2 regions of the Rahnella sp. RcJ3 genome follow, and region 2 is predicted to be linked to the other one. Evidence: predicted binding sites of a transcription regulator. Region 2 holds the regulator's gene; the other holds the start of a gene.

Region 1 (9,129 bases), on a different contig from region 2:
ACTGATCGGGCCGGTGAAAGTGATGTTGCAGGCTTTCGACGAAGGTCGCTTAGACAAGTTATGCGTTGTTAGCAATAAATTCGTCAATACCATGTCTCAGGAACCACGTATCGTTCAGTTGTTGCCTCTGCCACCAGCAGAAGACGGCGAACTGGCGAAAAAATCCTGGGATTACCTGTATGAGCCGGACCCTAAAGCACTGTTGGATACTCTCCTGCGTCGCTATGTGGAGTCCCAGGTTTATCAGGGCGTCGTAGAAAACCTGGCCAGCGAACAGGCCGCGCGAATGGTAGCGATGAAAGCCGCAACCGATAACGGCGGCAGCCTGATCAAAGAGCTGCAGTTGGTATACAACAAAGCTCGTCAGGCCAGCATCACTCAGGAACTCACCGAGATCGTCGGGGGAGCCTCCGCGGTTTAAGCTAGGTTTACGAATTACGTAGAGGATTCAAGATGGCTACTGGAAAGATTATCCAGGTAATCGGCGCCGTGGTGGACGTCGAGTTCCCTCAGGATGCAGTACCGAACGTGTACAATGCTCTTGAGGTAGAAAACGGTACCTCCAAACTGGTGCTGGAAGTACAGCAACAGTTAGGCGGCGGCGTTGTTCGTTGTATCGCAATGGGTACCTCAGACGGCCTGCGTCGCGGTCTGAAAGTGAACAACCTGGAACACCCAATTGAAGTACCGGTGGGTAAAGCGACTCTGGGTCGTATCATGAACGTATTGGGTGAACCAATCGACATGAAAGGTGCGATCGGCGAAGAAGAACGTCGTGCGATCCACCGCGCTGCGCCTTCTTATGAAGAGCTGGCAAACTCCCAGGAACTGCTGGAAACCGGTATCAAAGTTATGGACCTGATGTGTCCGTTCGCTAAGGGCGGTAAAGTCGGTCTGTTCGGTGGTGCGGGTGTTGGTAAGACTGTAAACATGATGGAGCTGATCCGTAACATCGCGATCGAGCACTCCGGTTATTCTGTGTTTGCAGGTGTGGGTGAACGTACTCGTGAGGGTAACGACTTCTATCACGAAATGACCGACTCCAACGTTATCGACAAAGTTTCCCTGGTGTATGGTCAGATGAATGAGCCACCAGGTAACCGTCTGCGCGTTGCACTGACCGGCCTGACCATGGCGGAGAAATTCCGTGACGAAGGTCGTGACGTACTGCTGTTCGTTGACAACATTTACCGTTACACCCTGGCCGGTACCGAAGTGTCCGCACTTCTGGGCCGTATGCCATCAGCGGTAGGTTATCAGCCAACGCTGGCGGAAGAGATGGGCGCTCTGCAAGAACGTATCACCTCGACCAAAAGTGGTTCAATCACCTCCGTACAGGCCGTTTACGTTCCTGCGGATGACTTGACTGACCCATCTCCAGCTACCACCTTCGCTCACTTAGATGCGACCGTGGTTCTGAGCCGTCAGATCGCGTCACTGGGTATTTACCCGGCGGTTGACCCACTGGATTCCACCAGCCGTCAGCTGGATCCACTGGTTGTTGGTCAGGAGCACTACGATGTGGCTCGTGGCGTGCAGTCTATTCTGCAACGTTACCAGGAACTGAAAGACATCATCGCGATCCTGGGTATGGACGAGTTGTCAGAAGATGACAAACTGGTTGTATCCCGTGCGCGTAAAATTCAGCGCTTCCTGTCCCAGCCATTCTTCGTGGCCGAAGTCTTCACCGGTTCTCCGGGCAAGTTCGTATCGCTGAAAGATACCATTCGTGGTTTCAAAGGCATTATGGACGGCGACTACGATCACCTGCCGGAACAAGCGTTCTACATGGTTGGCACCATTGATGAAGCAGTGGAAAAAGCCAAGAAACTGTAACGCTAGCTTGTTGTGAGAGAGGATGACATGGCTGAAAAAGCTTACCATCTGGATGTTGTTAGTGCGGAAAAACGTATGTTTACCGGCATGGTACAAAAGATCCAGGTGACGGGTAGCGAAGGCGAACTGGGTATTTTCCCGGGGCATGCTCCGCTGCTCACCGCCATCAAGCCTGGCATGGTGCGCATTGTTAAAGAACACGGTGAAGAAGAGTATATCTATCTTTCCGGTGGCATCCTTGAGGTGCAACCGAATGCAACGACCGTGTTGGCTGATACTGCAATCCGTGGGCAAGACCTCGACGAAGCGCGCGCGCTTGAAGCTAAGCGCAAAGCGGAAGAACACATTAGTGGTTCTCACGGCGACGTTGATTACGCTCAGGCGTCAGCGGAACTGGCTAAGGCGATCGCGAAACTTCGCGTTATCGAACTGACCAGAAAAGCGATGTAACAACATCAGTTAGAAAAGCGACCTTCGGGTCGCTTTTTTTTTGCTTTTAATAAAGTGCATTTTCAGTGTTTTTCCCAAGGCTAATTTTCGCTTTTAATGGAATACTTGGGTGATTAACCGACACTTTACCCTCAGTTTTTTTGGTGTAGTCTATACAGCATACAACCCTTGCAGGCTGCGGCCTGCGGGCGGTTTTTGAAGCGAAATATGTAGTAATCCGCGCACTGAACGGGTTACTTTTGTCACTCAAATTGGATTTGTCAGGTTACCTATGTCGAACAGCGCACTGAGTGTGGTGATCCTTGCCGCGGGCAAGGGGACACGCATGTACTCCAACCTTCCGAAAGTTCTTCACCCATTGGCTGGCAAGCCAATGGTTCAGCACGTCATTGATGCGGCCACGCAAGTGGGTGCCCGGAACGTGCATCTGGTCTATGGCCATGGTGGCGATTTACTGAAGAAAAATCTGGCAGGCAGTGATCTGAACTGGGTATTGCAGGCAGAGCAACTGGGGACCGGTCATGCGATGCAGCAGGCGGCGCCGTTCTTTGCCGATGATGAAGATGTGCTGATGCTGTACGGCGATGTTCCGCTGATTTCCGTCGACACCCTGAACGAATTACTCAAAGCCAAGCCCGATGGCGGCATTGGTTTACTGACCGTCGTGCTGGATGACCCGACCGGTTATGGCCGTATCGTTCGTGAGAATGGCATTGTTACCGGCATTATTGAGCAGAAAGATGCCAGCGAAGAACAGCTGAAAATTCAGGAAATTAACACCGGTATCCTGGTCGCTAACGGCGCGTCATTCAAACGCTGGCTCGGGCAGCTGAATAACAACAATGCGCAGGGTGAATACTACATCACCGATATTATTGCGATGGCGCATGCGGAAGGACATCTGATCGCCACCGTTCATCCGGCGCGAAACAGCGAAGTGGATGGTGTGAATAACCGCCTGCAACTTTCCCGTCTTGAGCGCGTATATCAGAGTGAACAGGCAGAGCGTCTGTTGCTCGAAGGCGTGATGCTGATGGACCCAGCGCGGTTTGATCTGCGCGGTGAACTGTCTCACGGCATCGATGTACTGATCGACACCAATGTCATTATCGAAGGTCACGTGAAACTGGGTGATCGCGTCAAAATCGGTGCGGGCTGCGTGCTGAAAAATTGCGTGATTGGCGATGACTGTGAAGTCAGCCCTTACAGCGTGTTCGAAGATGCGGTGCTGGAAAGCGGTTGTACGGTCGGGCCTTTCGCCCGTCTGCGCCCCGGCGCTGAACTGGCTGAAGGCGCGCATGTCGGCAATTTCGTCGAAATCAAAAAAGCGCGTCTCGGCAAAGGCTCTAAAGCTGGTCATCTCTCCTACCTTGGTGATGCTGATATTGGGGATAACGTTAACATTGGCGCGGGTACCATCACCTGCAACTACGACGGCGTAAACAAGCATAAGACCATCATCGGTAACGATGTCTTTGTGGGGTCAGATTCTCAGCTGGTAGCGCCAGTCACTGTGGGTAATAACGTGACGATCGCCGCCGGTACAACGGTCACGCGCGACGTGCCGGACAATGGTTTACTGTTAAGCCGGGTGCCGCAGGTGCATAAACCTGACTGGCAGAAACCGGTGAAGAAAAAATAAGCTGTTCATAATAATCCCCAACTCTCTACAAGGCTCGGGGAACCGCAAGTACACCGGAAAACGGGGCTTGCGGATAAATCAGGTCAGGCATCAAAAAAGGTCCCGAAAAGACCTTCAATAGGAATAAAACTGATGTGTGGAATTGTAGGCGCAGTAGCGCAACGCGATATTGCTGAAATTCTGTTGGAAGGTTTACGCCGTCTCGAATACCGCGGTTATGACTCAGCCGGTCTGGCTGTCATTGATGCTGACGGGAAAATGGGGCGCTTGCGTCGTCTGGGTAAAGTCCAGATGCTGGCTGATGCACTCGATGAACATCCTTTGCATGGTGGCACCGGTATTGCTCACACACGATGGGCAACCCATGGCGAACCTTCTGAAGCGAATGCTCACCCGCATGTGTCTGATTACATTGCTGTGGTGCATAACGGCATTATCGAAAACCACGAACCTCTGCGTGAATTGTTGATTGAACGCGGCTACCGTTTTGATTCTGAAACAGATACCGAAGTGATCGCGCATCTGGTGCATTGGGAACAACTCCAGGGCGGTACGCTGCTCGAAGTGGTCCAGCGCGTTATCCCGCAACTGCGTGGAGCCTACGGCACGGTGGTGATGGATCGCCGCGATCCGTCTGTTCTGGTCGCGGCCCGTTCCGGCAGCCCGCTGGTGATTGGTCGTGGTGTGGGTGAAAACTTCATTGCCTCCGATCAGCTGGCGCTGTTACCTGTGACCCGCCGCTTCCTGTTCCTGGAAGAAGGCGATGTTGCTGAAGTTAAGCGCCGTTCCGTCAGCGTATATGACAGAAATGGTCATGCCGTTGAGCGTGAAGAAATCGAATCCAAAGTGCAGTACGACGCCGGTGATAAAGGCGTTTACCGCCACTACATGCAAAAAGAAATCTACGAACAGCCGCTGGCCATTAAAAACACCCTGGAAGGCCGTTTCAGCCACGGCGAAGTGAATCTGAGCGAGCTGGGCGAAAAAGCGGACGAAATTCTGTCCCGTGTTCAGCACGTGCAGATTATCGCCTGCGGTACGTCATATAACTCCGGGATGGTGGCGCGTTACTGGTTTGAGTCACTGGCTGGCATGCCTTGTGATGTCGAGATCGCTTCGGAATTCCGCTATCGCAAATCTGCTGTTCGTCCGGGCAGCCTGATCATCACGCTGTCTCAGTCGGGTGAAACGGCTGATACGCTGGCAGCGCTGCGTCTGTCGAAAGAGCTGGGTTATCTTGGTTCGCTGGCAGTATGCAACGTGGCTGGTTCTTCTCTGGTGCGTGAATCCGATCTGGCGCTGATGACCAAAGCGGGCACCGAAATCGGTGTGGCCTCAACCAAAGCTTTCACCACGCAGCTGACCGTTCTGCTGATGCTGGTGGCGCGTATGGGCCGCCTGAAAGGGATGAGTCCGCAAGTTGAGCACGACATTGTTCACGCGCTTCAGGCGTTGCCTGCGCGCATCGAACAAATGCTGTCGCTGGATAAGACTATCGAAACACTGGCTGAAGGTTTCTCTGATAAACATCACGCCCTGTTCCTTGGCCGTGGCGATCAATATCCGATCGCGATGGAAGGTGCGCTGAAGCTGAAAGAGATTTCGTATATCCACGCTGAAGCCTATGCGGCAGGCGAGCTGAAACATGGCCCGCTGGCGCTGATTGATGCGGATATGCCGGTGATCGTGGTTGCGCCCAATAACGAATTGCTGGAAAAACTGAAGTCGAATATCGAAGAAGTGCGTGCACGTGGCGGTTTACTGTATGTCTTCGCCGATCAGGACGCGGGTTTTGTCGACAGTGACGGTATGAAGATTATTCAGCTGCCTCACGTTGAAGAAATCGTCGCTCCGATTTTCTACACCGTACCGCTCCAGTTGCTGTCCTACTACGTTGCGCTGATTAAAGGCACCGATGTTGACCAGCCACGTAATCTGGCGAAGTCTGTGACTGTCGAATAAGACTGTCCGGTTTCAGCCATGTTATCTCTAAGCGCCTCCCGGGGCGCTTTTCTCTTTCCAGAATGTTGTTCTCCGGTGACCTGCTCTCCCTTTGTCAGCAGCCGGTCACGATTCTCTTCTCTCAGGCTTCGTAACCCGCCCCGGATAAGGTATAGTTCGCGTTTTTCTGAAGGTACCCCTCTGAATGCTGACTAACTCCTCCATTCGTCTCAACAAATACATTAGCGAGAGCGGCATCTGCTCGCGCCGCGATGCTGATCGTTACATCGAACAGGGAAATGTTTTTATCAACGGCAGGCGTGCTGCGGTGGGTGCTCAGGTGTTTGCCGGCGATGTGGTGAAAGTGAATGGTCAGATTATTGAGCCGCGTGATGAAGAAGATCTGGTGCTTATTGCGCTGAACAAGCCCGTAGGCATTATCACCACGATGGAAGAGGGGGAGCGGGACAACATCCGCGATTTCGTTAACCACAGCAAACGCGTCTTCCCGATTGGCCGTCTGGACAAAGATTCGCAGGGCCTGATTTTACTGACCAATCACGGTGATCTGGTCAATAAAATCCTGCGTGCCGGTAACGACCACGAAAAAGAATATATCGTGACTGTCAATAAACCGATCACGGACGAGTTTATTGCCGGTATGGGCGCGGGTGTGCCGATGCTCGGCACCGTGACCAAGAAATGCAAAGTGAAGAAAGAAGCACCGATGGTGTTTCGCATTACGCTGGTGCAGGGACTTAACCGACAGATCCGCCGCATGACTAAGCATTTTGGTTTCGACGTCACTAAGCTTGAACGTGTGCGTATTATGAATATCAATCTGAAAGGATTACCGCTGGGCGAATGGCGTGATCTGACCGATGATGAACTGATCGAATTGTTTAAGCTGATTGAAAACTCTTCGTCTGAAGACAAACCGGCGAAAAAAGGGCCATCAAAACCTGCTCAGGCTAAAAAACCGGCTGTCACTAAAACGAAAAACAGCGAAAAACCTGAAGCAAATTCCGCATCCCGCAAGCGTTTTGCCCAGCCTGGCCGTAAGAAGAAGGGGCGTTAATTTACCTGCTTTTCATTATCCGCCGGTGTAATAACCGGCTTTTTCTGCTTAAAACTCCCGCATTTTGCCCGTATGGTTCGAATTGTGACCAGTGTCATAAAACTGTCATATAACGTACATTTTACTGTCACTAAACTGTCCTATTTTCCTCCTGTGCCAAACACTTTAATTAACGTCGACATCAGTCGGGAAGTTTAAAACCACCAGGAGTGGAACATGAAATTGATGCGTAACACCGTCGCCGGTCTTGTAGCAGCGACTTTCTCCCTCACAGCAATGTCTGCTTTCGCTGCCGCTAACCTGACTGGCGCTGGCGGTACCTTCCCAGCCCCTGTCTATGCTAAGTGGGCTGATGCATACCAGAAAGCAACCGGTACTCAGGTTAACTATCAGGGCATCGGTTCTTCCGGCGGCGTGAAACAAATCATCGCTAAAACCGTTGATTTCGGGGCATCTGATGCACCGATGAAAGAAGAAGATCTGAATAAAAACGGTCTGTTCCAGTTTCCTACTGTAATCGGCGGCGTGGTACTGGCTGTTAACATCCCGGGCATCAAATCCGGTCAGTTGACTCTGGATGGCGCAACGCTGGGTGATATTTACCTCGGTAAAATCAAAAAGTGGAACGATACGGCGATCACCAAGCTGAACCCGGGCGTGAAACTGCCAGACACTAACATCGCGGTGGTTCGCCGTGCTGACGGTTCCGGTACTTCCTTCGTATTCACCAGCTACCTGGCGAAAGTGAACAGCGAGTGGAAAGACAAAATCGGTGCAGGTTCTACTGTTAACTGGCCAACGGGTCTCGGCGGCAAGGGCAACGACGGCGTCGCAGCCTTCGTTCAGCGTCTGCCTGGTTCAATCGGTTACGTAGAATATGCTTATGCCAAGCAAAACAACCTGGCTTACACCAAGCTGGTAGATGCAGACGGCAAAGCCATCAGCCCGACAGAAGAATCCTTCAGTGCAGCCGCTAAAGGCGCAGACTGGAGCAAAACCTTCGCTCAGGACCTGACCAATCAGAAAGGTGATAATGCGTGGCCAATCAGCTCCACCACCTTCATCCTGATTTACAAAGACCAGCAAGATGCAGCGAAGGGCACCGAAGTGCTGAAGTTCTTCGACTGGGCTTACAAAAACGGTAACAAACTGACGACTGATTTGGATTACGCCGCACTGCCAGCTTCTGTTGTAGAACAGATCCGCGCAGCCTGGAAAACCAACATCAAAGACAGCAGCGGTAAAGCACTTTACTAGGATCTGACCTCGGGTCTGATATAGAGTACAAGTCTTCTGCTTCATTCCCTCTCCGGCCGGGGAGGGAATTAAATCTGAATTAAAAGAGAGTGGTATGGCTGAATACAAGCCGGCTATCAAGGCACCCAGCAAAAACGGTGACATCATCTTCGGCGCGCTGGTTAAACTGGCAGCGCTGATTGTGCTATTTATGTTGGGCGGCATTATCGTCTCGCTGTTTATTGCTTCCCTGCCGAGCATTGAAAAGTTCGGATTGTCCTTCCTGTGGACGAAAACCTGGGATGCACCGAACCAGCAATTTGGCGCACTGGTGCCGATTTACGGCACGGTCGTGACCTCCATTATTGCCCTGCTGATTGCTGTTCCCGTCAGCTTTGGTATCGCATTATTCCTTACCGAGCTGGCGCCGAACTGGATGAAACGCCCGCTGGGGATTGCTATTGAACTGCTGGCGGCGATCCCCAGTATTGTTTATGGCATGTGGGGGTTGTTCGTTTTCGCCCCGCTGTTTGCGCAGTATTTTCAGACGCCGTTGGGCGATGTGCTTTCTGGTATCCCGATTGTTGGTGCCCTGTTCGCCGGTCCGGGTTTTGGTATCGGTATTCTGGCAGCAGGCGTCATCCTCGCCATTATGATCATCCCGTACATAGCTTCCGTCATGCGTGACGTGTTCGAGCAAACGCCGGTGATGATGAAAGAATCTGCTTACGGCATTGGTTGCACTACGTGGGAAGTGATCTGGCGCATCGTGCTGCCGTTCACCAAAAATGGTGTGATCGGCGGCGTGATGTTAGGTCTGGGGCGCGCACTTGGCGAAACCATGGCGGTGACCTTCATTATCGGTAACACCTACCAGCTCGATAGCGCATCGCTGTACGCGCCGGGCAACAGCATTACCTCTGCACTGGCGAACGAATTCGCCGAA
Region 2 (9,129 bases):
CCACGATGCGTGAAATTAACAAAATAGTTGATGAAGCCGTTCAGGAGGAAAGACTGAAAGCCTTCGCAGAAAGCTCTGCTGAACGCATTCGCGCTTTGCGTGAGAAAGAAAAAATCAGTCAGGGCGTACTGGCAAGACTCATCAATATGTCCGCCAACAGCATTCAAAAATGGGAGCGGGATGAAACCAAACCCACCGGAGCGGCGCTGATCTTACTGATGCTAATTGAAGAAAAAGGTTTACAGATCATCTGCTAAAAGAAGCCACAGCTTGTTGCTGTGGCTTGATTTTTATCCCTTTACGCCGCTTTGGCTGGCCTGTTCCTGAGGAACAATCAACTTCGGCGCCAGCGTAAACATAAACCGGGTGCCGACGCCGACTTCACTCATGACTTCAAGTTTCGTGTGGTGATGGCTGAGCGCATGTTTGACGATTGCCAGTCCCAGTCCGCTGCCGCCGGTCTGACGTGAACGGGCTTTATCGACGCGGTAGAAACGTTCGGTCAGGCGCGGCAGGTGCTGCGGCGCAATGCCCGGTCCGTTGTCGCTGATCTGGAACTGTGCGCCATGCGGCGTTTGTTGCCAGCTGACTTCAATCCGTGTCCCCGCTGGCGTGTGGTTAACCGCGTTATACACCAGGTTCGACACCGCGCTGCGCAGTTGATCTTCATTACCAAAGACCTTCAGCTTGTCGTTTACGCGAAACACCACTTCATGCCTGCCGTTGCTTAACGTTTGCACTTCACGTTCGAGCATGCCGAGCATCACCGGAATATCGACTTTCTCGTGCAAATCAATATTCGCTGAGGCTTCGATTTTCGACAGCGTCAGCAGCTGCTTCACCAGCCCGTCCATGCGCCGCGTCTGTTCCTGCATGGTATCCAGCGCTTTAGTGCGGAAAGGCTCTTCCAGCTTGGCGTCTTCCATCATTTCCAGATACCCCTGCAATACCGTCAATGGGGTTCTCAGTTCATGACTGACGTTAGCGAAGAAGTTACGCCGTGCGCCTTCAAGCTGACGCATCTGGGTCACGTCGCGTGCCACCATCAGCAGTTGTCCTTCGGAATAAGGCATGACGCGAAACTCGACATAATGCTCATTATTGAGTTGTAAATTCAGCGCCCGGCTGAAATCGCGGGTCTGGATCCACAGCCGGAATTCCGGATAACGCAGCAGGTTGAAGATATGTTGCCCGTTATCTTCCGGCCAGCGGAAACCGAGCAAATCCTGCGCCAGTCCGTTACACCAGAAAATATTGCCATCTTCAGTGGTCAGCACCACGGCATCCGGCAGCGATTCGGCACCGCTGCGAAAACGTTTGATGAGCTGACCTAATTCCCGACGGCGACGCCGGTTGCGTATCTGCATCTGGTTCAGCCCGTAAAACAGCGGCTCCCAGCTCCAGCGCCCATTCGGTGGCGTAATGCTGCGGTCGAGCCACAGCCAGTGAGAGAGTTTAAGCTGGTTGTAATAATTCCAGCCCAGTGCCGCCATCAGCGACACCAGGAGGAGCCAGCCGAAATGGCCGACGAAGATACCGAGAATTAACGCTGGCAGGCAAAAGAGAAACAATTCACCCGCCAGTCGTTTCCATGACAAACGTTCTAGCACACAGATTCTCCGCTGTGAGGGCTCAATAACGCGTTGAAAAACGGTATCCGGTACCACGAACAGTCTGGATCATTCTGTCATGTCCACTGGTTTCCAGCGCCTTACGTAAACGACGAATATGCACGTCAACCGTGCGATCTTCCACATAAACGTTAGTGCCCCAGACGTTATTGAGCAACTGTTCGCGGCTGTATACACGTTCGGAATGGGTCATAAAGAAGTGTAATAACTTAAATTCGGTCGGCCCCATATCGAGCGCCTGCTCGTTGGCCATTACCCGGTGAGACGACGGATCCAGGCTTAACCCCTGCATGTCGATCACTTCTTCCACCGCCATTGGCGAGATGCGACGCATCACGGCTTTAATGCGGGCAACCAGTTCTTTCGGAGAAAACGGTTTAGTGATGTAATCATCGGCACCCACTTCAAGGCCGCGCACCCGATCTTCTTCTTCACCGCGTGCGGTCAGCATCATCACCGGAATTTCGCGGGTCAGTGCCTCACGTTTAAGATGCTTAATAAACTGAATACCGGAACCGCCAGGTAACATCCAGTCAAGCAGGATCAGTTCAGGGTAAGGTTCAACAAGCTGCCCAATCGCTGAATCAAAATCCTCAGCTTCTACGGCCTGATAGCCATTTTGTTCCAGTACAAAACACACCATTTCACGGATTGGAGCTTCGTCTTCAACCACCAATATACGTCTAGCCATCGTAGGTCCTGCCAATAGGTTAGCGATCTTTTATTTGATTGCGGGCGCCATTATGCGTCAGTTTTGTGACAGATTTATGAATGAAAAGAATGGTTCATTACAGTCAACTATGACAGATAATTTTCGGCCATCTTGCTGAAATTGGTCTGATTTATCGGGGACAGCTTCCCCTGCCGACGTTTATACTTTACCTCATTGTCGTCATCCAGGGTTCATACGGGAGTCTCATGCGCCTGATCCACACGTCAGACTGGCACCTCGGCCAGTACTTTTTCACTAAAAGCCGTGCAGCCGAACATCAGGCATTTTTGCGCTGGCTGACCGGTCAGGTGCAGCAACATCAGGTCGACGCCGTGATTGTCGCGGGCGATATTTTCGACACGGGATCCCCACCCAGTTATGCCCGCGAATTGTATAACCGCTTCGTGGTGGAATTACAGCAAACCGGCTGCCAGCTGGTGGTGCTGGCTGGTAACCACGATTCTGTCGCCACGCTCAATGAATCGCGCGAGCTCCTTTCCTGCCTGAATACGCGGGTGATTGCCACCGTCGGTGAAAACCTTTCTGAACAGATTTTAGTGCTCAGTCAGCGTGACGGGAAACCCGGTGCGATACTGTGCGCTATCCCGTTTTTACGCCCGCGTGATCTGCTCGCCAGCCAGGCGGGACAGTCCGGCAGCGACAAGCAACTGGCATTGCAGGAAGCCATCGCCGCGCATTATGACGCGCTCTGGCAGGCTGCGCAGGCCAGACGTGACGAACTGGGCATGCCGCTGCCTATTATTGCGACCGGCCATCTGACGACTGTCGGCGTCAGTACCTCTGATTCCGTGCGCGACATCTATATAGGTACGCTCGATGCGTTTCCGGCGCAGGCCTTTCCGCCGGTCGATTATGTGGCACTGGGTCATATTCACCGTGCACAATGCGTCGCCAAAACCGAACATATCCGTTACAGCGGCTCGCCGATTGCCCTGAGTTTTGACGAACTGAGCAAAGCTAAAAGTGTGTACTTACTTGATTTTGATGGTGCGACGCTCAACGCCATCGACACACTGGAAATCCCGGTTTTCCAGCCGATGCAGATAATCAAAGGCTCGCTGGTGGAGATTGAACAACAACTGGCACAGTTCGAAGGCGGTGATCCGGCCAAACCGGTGTGGCTCGATATTGAAGTCTCCACCCAGGATTATCTCAGCGACATCCAGCGACGCATTCAGGCGCTGACGGAAGATCTGCCGGTAGAAGTCGTGCTGTTACGCCGCAGCAAAGAACAGCGCATCAACAGTATTGAGCAGCAGGAAAAAGAAACCCTCAGCGAACTGAGCGTCAGCGACGTGTTTGAACGACGACTGGCGCTGGAACCGGCCCCTGACGAGCCGCGTCAGGCTCGGATGCGCACGTTGTTTGCGCAGGTGGTTGAACAGGTTACCAACGGTCAGAACGCGGAGGACAGCGCACAATGAAAATTCTCAGCCTGCGTTTAAAAAACCTGAACTCGCTGGAAGGCGAATGGAAAATTGATTTCACCGCCGAGCCGTTTGCCAGCAACGGATTATTCGCCATCACCGGTCCGACCGGTGCGGGGAAAACCACCCTGCTCGATGCCATTTGTCTGGCGCTTTATCATCAGACGCCACGGCTGAACATTACACCAAGCCAGAATGAACTGATGACCCGCCACACCGCAGAATCGCTGGCCGAGGTGGAGTTTGAAGTCAAAGGTGTGGGTTACCGCGCTTTCTGGAGCCAGCGCCGCGCCAAAAATTCCCCTGACGGCAATCTGCAGGCACCGAAAGTCGAGCTGGCGTTACTGGCCGACGGCAAAATTCTGGCGGATAAAGTGCGCGATAAACTCGATGCCATCGCCACACTGACCGGGCTGGATTTCGGTCGTTTCACCAAATCCATGATGCTTTCACAGGGGCAGTTCGCCGCGTTTCTGAATGCCGATGCCAACGACCGCGCCGAATTGCTGGAAGAACTGACCGGCACCGAGATTTACGGTCTGCTTTCTCAACGCGTGTTTGAGCAACATAAAGAAGCGCGCATTGCGCTGGACGGTCTGCATCAGCGTATGGCCGGAATCGAACTGCTCAGCGAAGAACAGCGCCAGACGCTCGAATCACAACGTGCTGAACTGAACGCGCAGGAAATCAGCCTCAGTCAGCAGGCGCAGCAGCGCCAGCAGGATCTGAACTGGCTGCAACAGTGGCAGCAGGTGCAGCAAAAACAGCAGCAGTCTCAGCAACAACTGACCGCCGCAGAGCAGGAAAATCTGGCCGCCGCGCCGCAGTTACAGCAACTGGCGCGCAGCGAACCGGCAGAAAAACTGCGTCCGTTACTCAATGATCGCCAGCGCTGTCAGGATGACGCGCAGCGCCTTCAGCAATTACTGATACAACTGACGCAGCAGCAGGAGCAGCAGATTGCACAGATGACGCCGCTGAGTCTGGCGGTGGAACAGGCGCACACTGCACGGCAGAAACAGGCGGAAGAACAGCGTCAGATGCAGACGCTGATCGAAGAAAAAATCCTGCCACTGGATAGCGAAATCGCGCAATGGCGCAAATCGCTGGTGGAAACACAGCAGGCGGTCAGCGAGTCGCAGAAACAGGCTGGTGAACATAGCGCGACGCTGCAGCAAATCACGGCGGAACGTCAGAAACTGGATGAGGAAAGCCGCCAGCATCACACCCGTCAGGCCGCGCTGACTGAAGCCCTTAACGTTGCACAACAACGTCAGGCTGAACTGGAAAAACAGTACCCGCAGGTAGTGTTACAGAAACGTCAAACCGAACTCATGCAGCTCCGGCCGGTGCGGCAGCAGCTGTTTTCACTCTCGCAAATCTTCCCGCAACTGAACCAGCGCGTGCAGCAACAGCATAAAGATTTTGCGCAGTACCAGACGGTGCTGGCCGAAGAAGAACTGCGTCTGGGCGCGATCCGTCTGCAATGTCAGAAACAACTGGAACATCTGAACGACGTCAAGGCGCTGCATAAACAGGAAATGCTGATCGTCAGCCTTGAAGCCGAACGCGCGAATTTGCAAAGCGGCAAAGCCTGTCCGCTGTGCGGCTCAACATCACATCCGGCGATTGAACATTATCAGGAGGTTAAACCTTCTGAAACCGCGCAGCGCGTCGAGAAAATGCAACTGGAATTCGATGCAGCAAAAGCCAGCGGTATCGAACTGGCGGCGAAAATTAAAGGCCTGAAAGAGCAACAAACACGGCTGCAAACTCAGCTTGAGCAGGATCAGCAACAACTGAATGCACATACCCTGAACTGGCAACAACTCAGTGCGCCGCTGAATCTGACGTTTACGCTGCATGATACCGCCGACATCACGCAATGGCTGACCGCCCGCGATGAGGAAGAGCAGCAGTCGCAGGCGCGGCTGAGCCAGCACGAACAGCTGGCGCGGGCCCTGCAACAGGCCAAAGATGCCCTGAACGACGCACTGAATGCACAGCAGAAAGTGCAGCAGCAAAGTGCCTTGCTGACAGAGCGCGTTACCCGGCTGGAAGAGATGCAGGCAAAATCTCAGCAAGACCTCGTGCGGTTGCAAAAGCAACTGGCGGAAGGTGAAAAATCCCTTTCTGAGCTGAATGCCCGACGCCTCGAACTGTTCGGAGAGCGTCAGGTTGCTCAGGTTCGCGAGCACTTACATCAGCAACAACAGGCGACAGAACAAGCACTGAGTGATGTCCAGACCGCGCTGCATAAGGCGCAGGAACAGCGCGACCAGTTGGCCGGTCAGTTGGCCAGTACTCAGCAGCAACAGTTACAGACCGCCGCACAACTGACGCAGGTGGAACAGGCGTGGCAGCAGGCATTGAGCGCCAGTGGATTTTCGGATGAAGCCGCAGTGAAACTGGCGCTGCTCGACGACGCGTTGCGCCAGCAGCTTCAGCAACGCAAAGAACATCTGCAACAACAACTGGCACAGGCGCAGGCATTACTGGCGGATGCCCGTCAGCAGCTCGAAAAACATCAGCTTGCCCGTCCTGCACATCTCAGTGAAACCGACAGTGATCTTAACGCCCTGACGGTGCAACAGGCGGAGCTGGCACAACAACTGAAAGTCCTGCAACAACGTCTGGGCGAAGTGAAAAATCAGCTGGAAAGCGACAAGCAACGCCACCATGGTCAGCAGACGCTGATTGCACAGATTGCGCAGGCGCAGCGAACCTGTGATGACTGGGGTTATCTCAACCAGATGATTGGCTCCAGCGACGGCGCGAAATTCCGTAAATTCGCGCAGGGTCTGACGCTCGATCATCTGGTGTATCTGGCCAACCGCCAGCTGGAAAAATTGCACGGACGTTATCTGTTGCAGCGCAAAACCAGCGATGCGCTGGAACTGCAAGTGGTCGATACCTGGCAGGCCGATGCCGTGCGCGATACCCGCACGCTATCCGGCGGCGAAAGCTTCCTGGTCAGCCTGGCACTGGCCCTGGCGCTGTCCGATCTGGTCAGCGATAAAACCCGTATCGACTCGCTGTTCCTCGACGAAGGTTTCGGTACGCTCGATGCCGACACGCTGGATACCGCGCTGGATGCGCTCGACAGCCTGAATGCCTCGGGTAAAACCATCGGCGTGATCAGCCATGTCGAAGCAATGAAAGACCGCATTCCGGTACAAATCAAAGTCACCAAAGTGAATGGTCTGGGCATCAGCCGCCTGAGCAGTGAATTTAAAGTCTGATCCCTCGCCACTGCCGGGCAGGTTGCTAGATAAATTGCTAGCTGCATGCCCTGCGGTGGATCCTTTTTGTGAAAGCGTGCACAAAAATCGCACCAGTTCAGTGCGCGCTTTTTCCTCAACCTGCTGAATTTACGTTTATTCCCGCTGCCGGAACGAACTGGCACGCCCTGTGCTTAACGTTATGTATACAAGTTGCAGTACAAGTTGCAACGTCCTCATAACCGCTTAGGGAACCGCCAATGAAAAACATCAAACCTGAAGTTGATAAAAAACGTCGCCAGCTGATGAAATGGCTCGCCATTACCGGCGGAGTGTCCACCCTTGGCGGAATGATCCCGACGTCAGTTTTTGCAGCCGACGACGATGAAATTCGTATTGGTTACTGGCCGATTGTCGGTGGTTTGCCGCTGTATGTGGCACTGGAACAGGGCTTTTTTAAACAAGCCGGGCTGAATGTGAAAGGCGTTAAATTCGCCAGTGCCCAGCAAATTGTCGAAGGGATGATCACCGGCAGGATCCACGGCTGCGCCAACGGCACGGCAACCGGCGCGCTGGGACTCGGGGCGATCACCTCACCGGGTCTGTTCAAAATTATCTGTTCTAACCCGTCAAACCATACGCTGGTGTTAGATGAATTTCTGGTGCCGCTCAACAGCCCGGCAAAAGCTATCAGTGACCTGAAAGGCAAGAAAATCGCCTGCGGTCCGGGGATCCAGAACGTCACGATGGCGAAAATTATTCTGGAGAAAAATGGCTTCACTAATCCGTCAGTCATTGAACTGCCGGTCGGACAACACGCGCCTGCTCTGGCCGCCGGGCAAATTGACGGCGTATATACGCTCGAACCGACCGGCACTGTCGGACGCATGAAAAACCTTTCGCGCACACTCGAAACCGGCGTTATTTCTAAATACGTGCTTGGCAACGCCGACGCCCCGTGGTTCGGCGGCGCAGCGGCACTGAACGCCAGTTTTATCGCCAGCAAGCCGGAAGAAACCAAAAAGTTTATTGCCGCTTATCAGAAAGCGGTGGAATTCATTGCGGCTCACCCTGATAAAGCGCGCGAAAACGTCGCCGGTTACACCAGCATTGAACCGGCGCTGGTCAAAGAAGTGCCGCTGCCGGGCTTCGTGATGTATCCCGATTTGAAAGGCGACAACCTGCAATGGTTCCAGAAGTTTTATGACGTCTTTACGGAAAGAAAAATCTTCAGCAAGCCGGTGGATGTCGCTTCGCTGATCTATCAGGGATAAGGAGAAACAGGATGACTTCACGCTGGTCTTCAAGGTTACTGCCGCTGGTCGGCCCGGTACTGCTGTTTTTATTCTGGCAACTGGCCGTCAGCGCAAAATGGCTGAATCCCGTGCTTCTGCCCTCGCCGGTCGAGACAATCGGCTACATGTTCCAGTCATTTTCCGACGCGTCCATGCGCACCGACATCGGCGCAACCCTTTACCGCACGCTGGTGTCTTTTGCCTTTGCCGCCGTAATTGGCGTGCCGCTGGGCGTAATTTTGGGCAGCAATGAAAAGGTTTACCGCAGCCTGGAATTTTTGATCGACTTCTTCCGCTCCACACCGTCGTCAGCGCTGATCCCGCTGTTTATGCTGATTTTCGGGATTACTGACGCCAACAAAATCGCCATTGCTGCCTTTGCCGCTGTGCTGGTCATCCTGTTCAACAGCGCATACGGCGTGATGAATGCCAAAAAAACGCGCCTGATGGCCGCCAAAGTAATGGGAATTTCCCGCTGGCATATTTTCAAAGACATCATGCTGATGGAAAGCCTGGCACAAACCTTTGTCGGCCTGCGCACCGGCGTGTCGATCGCGCTGGTGATCGTGATCGTCGCCGAAATGTTTATCGGATCAGAAACCGGACTCGGCCACCGGATCATCGATGCCCAGCAGGTGTTTAACATCAAAGATATGTACGCCTCGATCCTGATCACCGGCGCGCTGGGTTATCTGCTCAATCTGGCTTTTTTGCTGATCGAGAAAAAAACCGTCCACTGGAGTAGCAAAGCATGACGCACCCTCTCTCGCTGAACCCTGATTATAAAGGCCCGCAGTTGCCGCAATATGCCACGCGACCGGA

What was found. The regulator PhoB, encoded in region 2, activates phosphate uptake and scavenging genes when phosphate is short. The targets are predictions, from matches to a motif close to CTGTCATAAAACTGNCNNAT.
Region 1: a site for PhoB is predicted at 7,039-7,058, ahead of pstS (phosphate ABC transporter substrate-binding protein PstS). Genes of this name have one in related genera too.

Annotation. Positions count from the first base shown of each region.
Region 1 covers NZ_QSNX01000011.1:174,295-183,423, reverse strand. The annotation lists gene atpG (F0F1 ATP synthase subunit gamma) at 1-421, shown strand, start outside; gene atpD (F0F1 ATP synthase subunit beta) at 454-1,836, shown strand; gene DXU84_RS16075 (F0F1 ATP synthase subunit epsilon) at 1,864-2,286, shown strand; gene glmU (bifunctional UDP-N-acetylglucosamine diphosphorylase/glucosamine-1-phosphate N-acetyltransferase GlmU) at 2,558-3,928, shown strand; gene glmS (glutamine--fructose-6-phosphate transaminase (isomerizing)) at 4,061-5,890, shown strand; gene rluF (23S rRNA pseudouridine(2604) synthase RluF) at 6,075-6,947, shown strand; gene pstS (phosphate ABC transporter substrate-binding protein PstS) at 7,164-8,204, shown strand; gene pstC (phosphate ABC transporter permease PstC) at 8,299-9,129, shown strand, end outside.
Region 2 covers NZ_QSNX01000001.1:54,682-63,810, reverse strand. The annotation lists gene DXU84_RS00300 (DNA-binding transcriptional regulator) at 1-257, shown strand, start outside; gene phoR (phosphate regulon sensor histidine kinase PhoR) at 291-1,610, opposite strand; gene phoB (phosphate response regulator transcription factor PhoB) at 1,633-2,322, opposite strand; gene sbcD (exonuclease subunit SbcD) at 2,550-3,788, shown strand; gene sbcC (exonuclease subunit SbcC) at 3,785-7,033, shown strand; gene DXU84_RS00275 (ABC transporter substrate-binding protein) at 7,273-8,286, shown strand; gene DXU84_RS00270 (ABC transporter permease) at 8,298-9,062, shown strand; gene DXU84_RS00265 (ABC transporter ATP-binding protein) at 9,059-9,129, shown strand, end outside.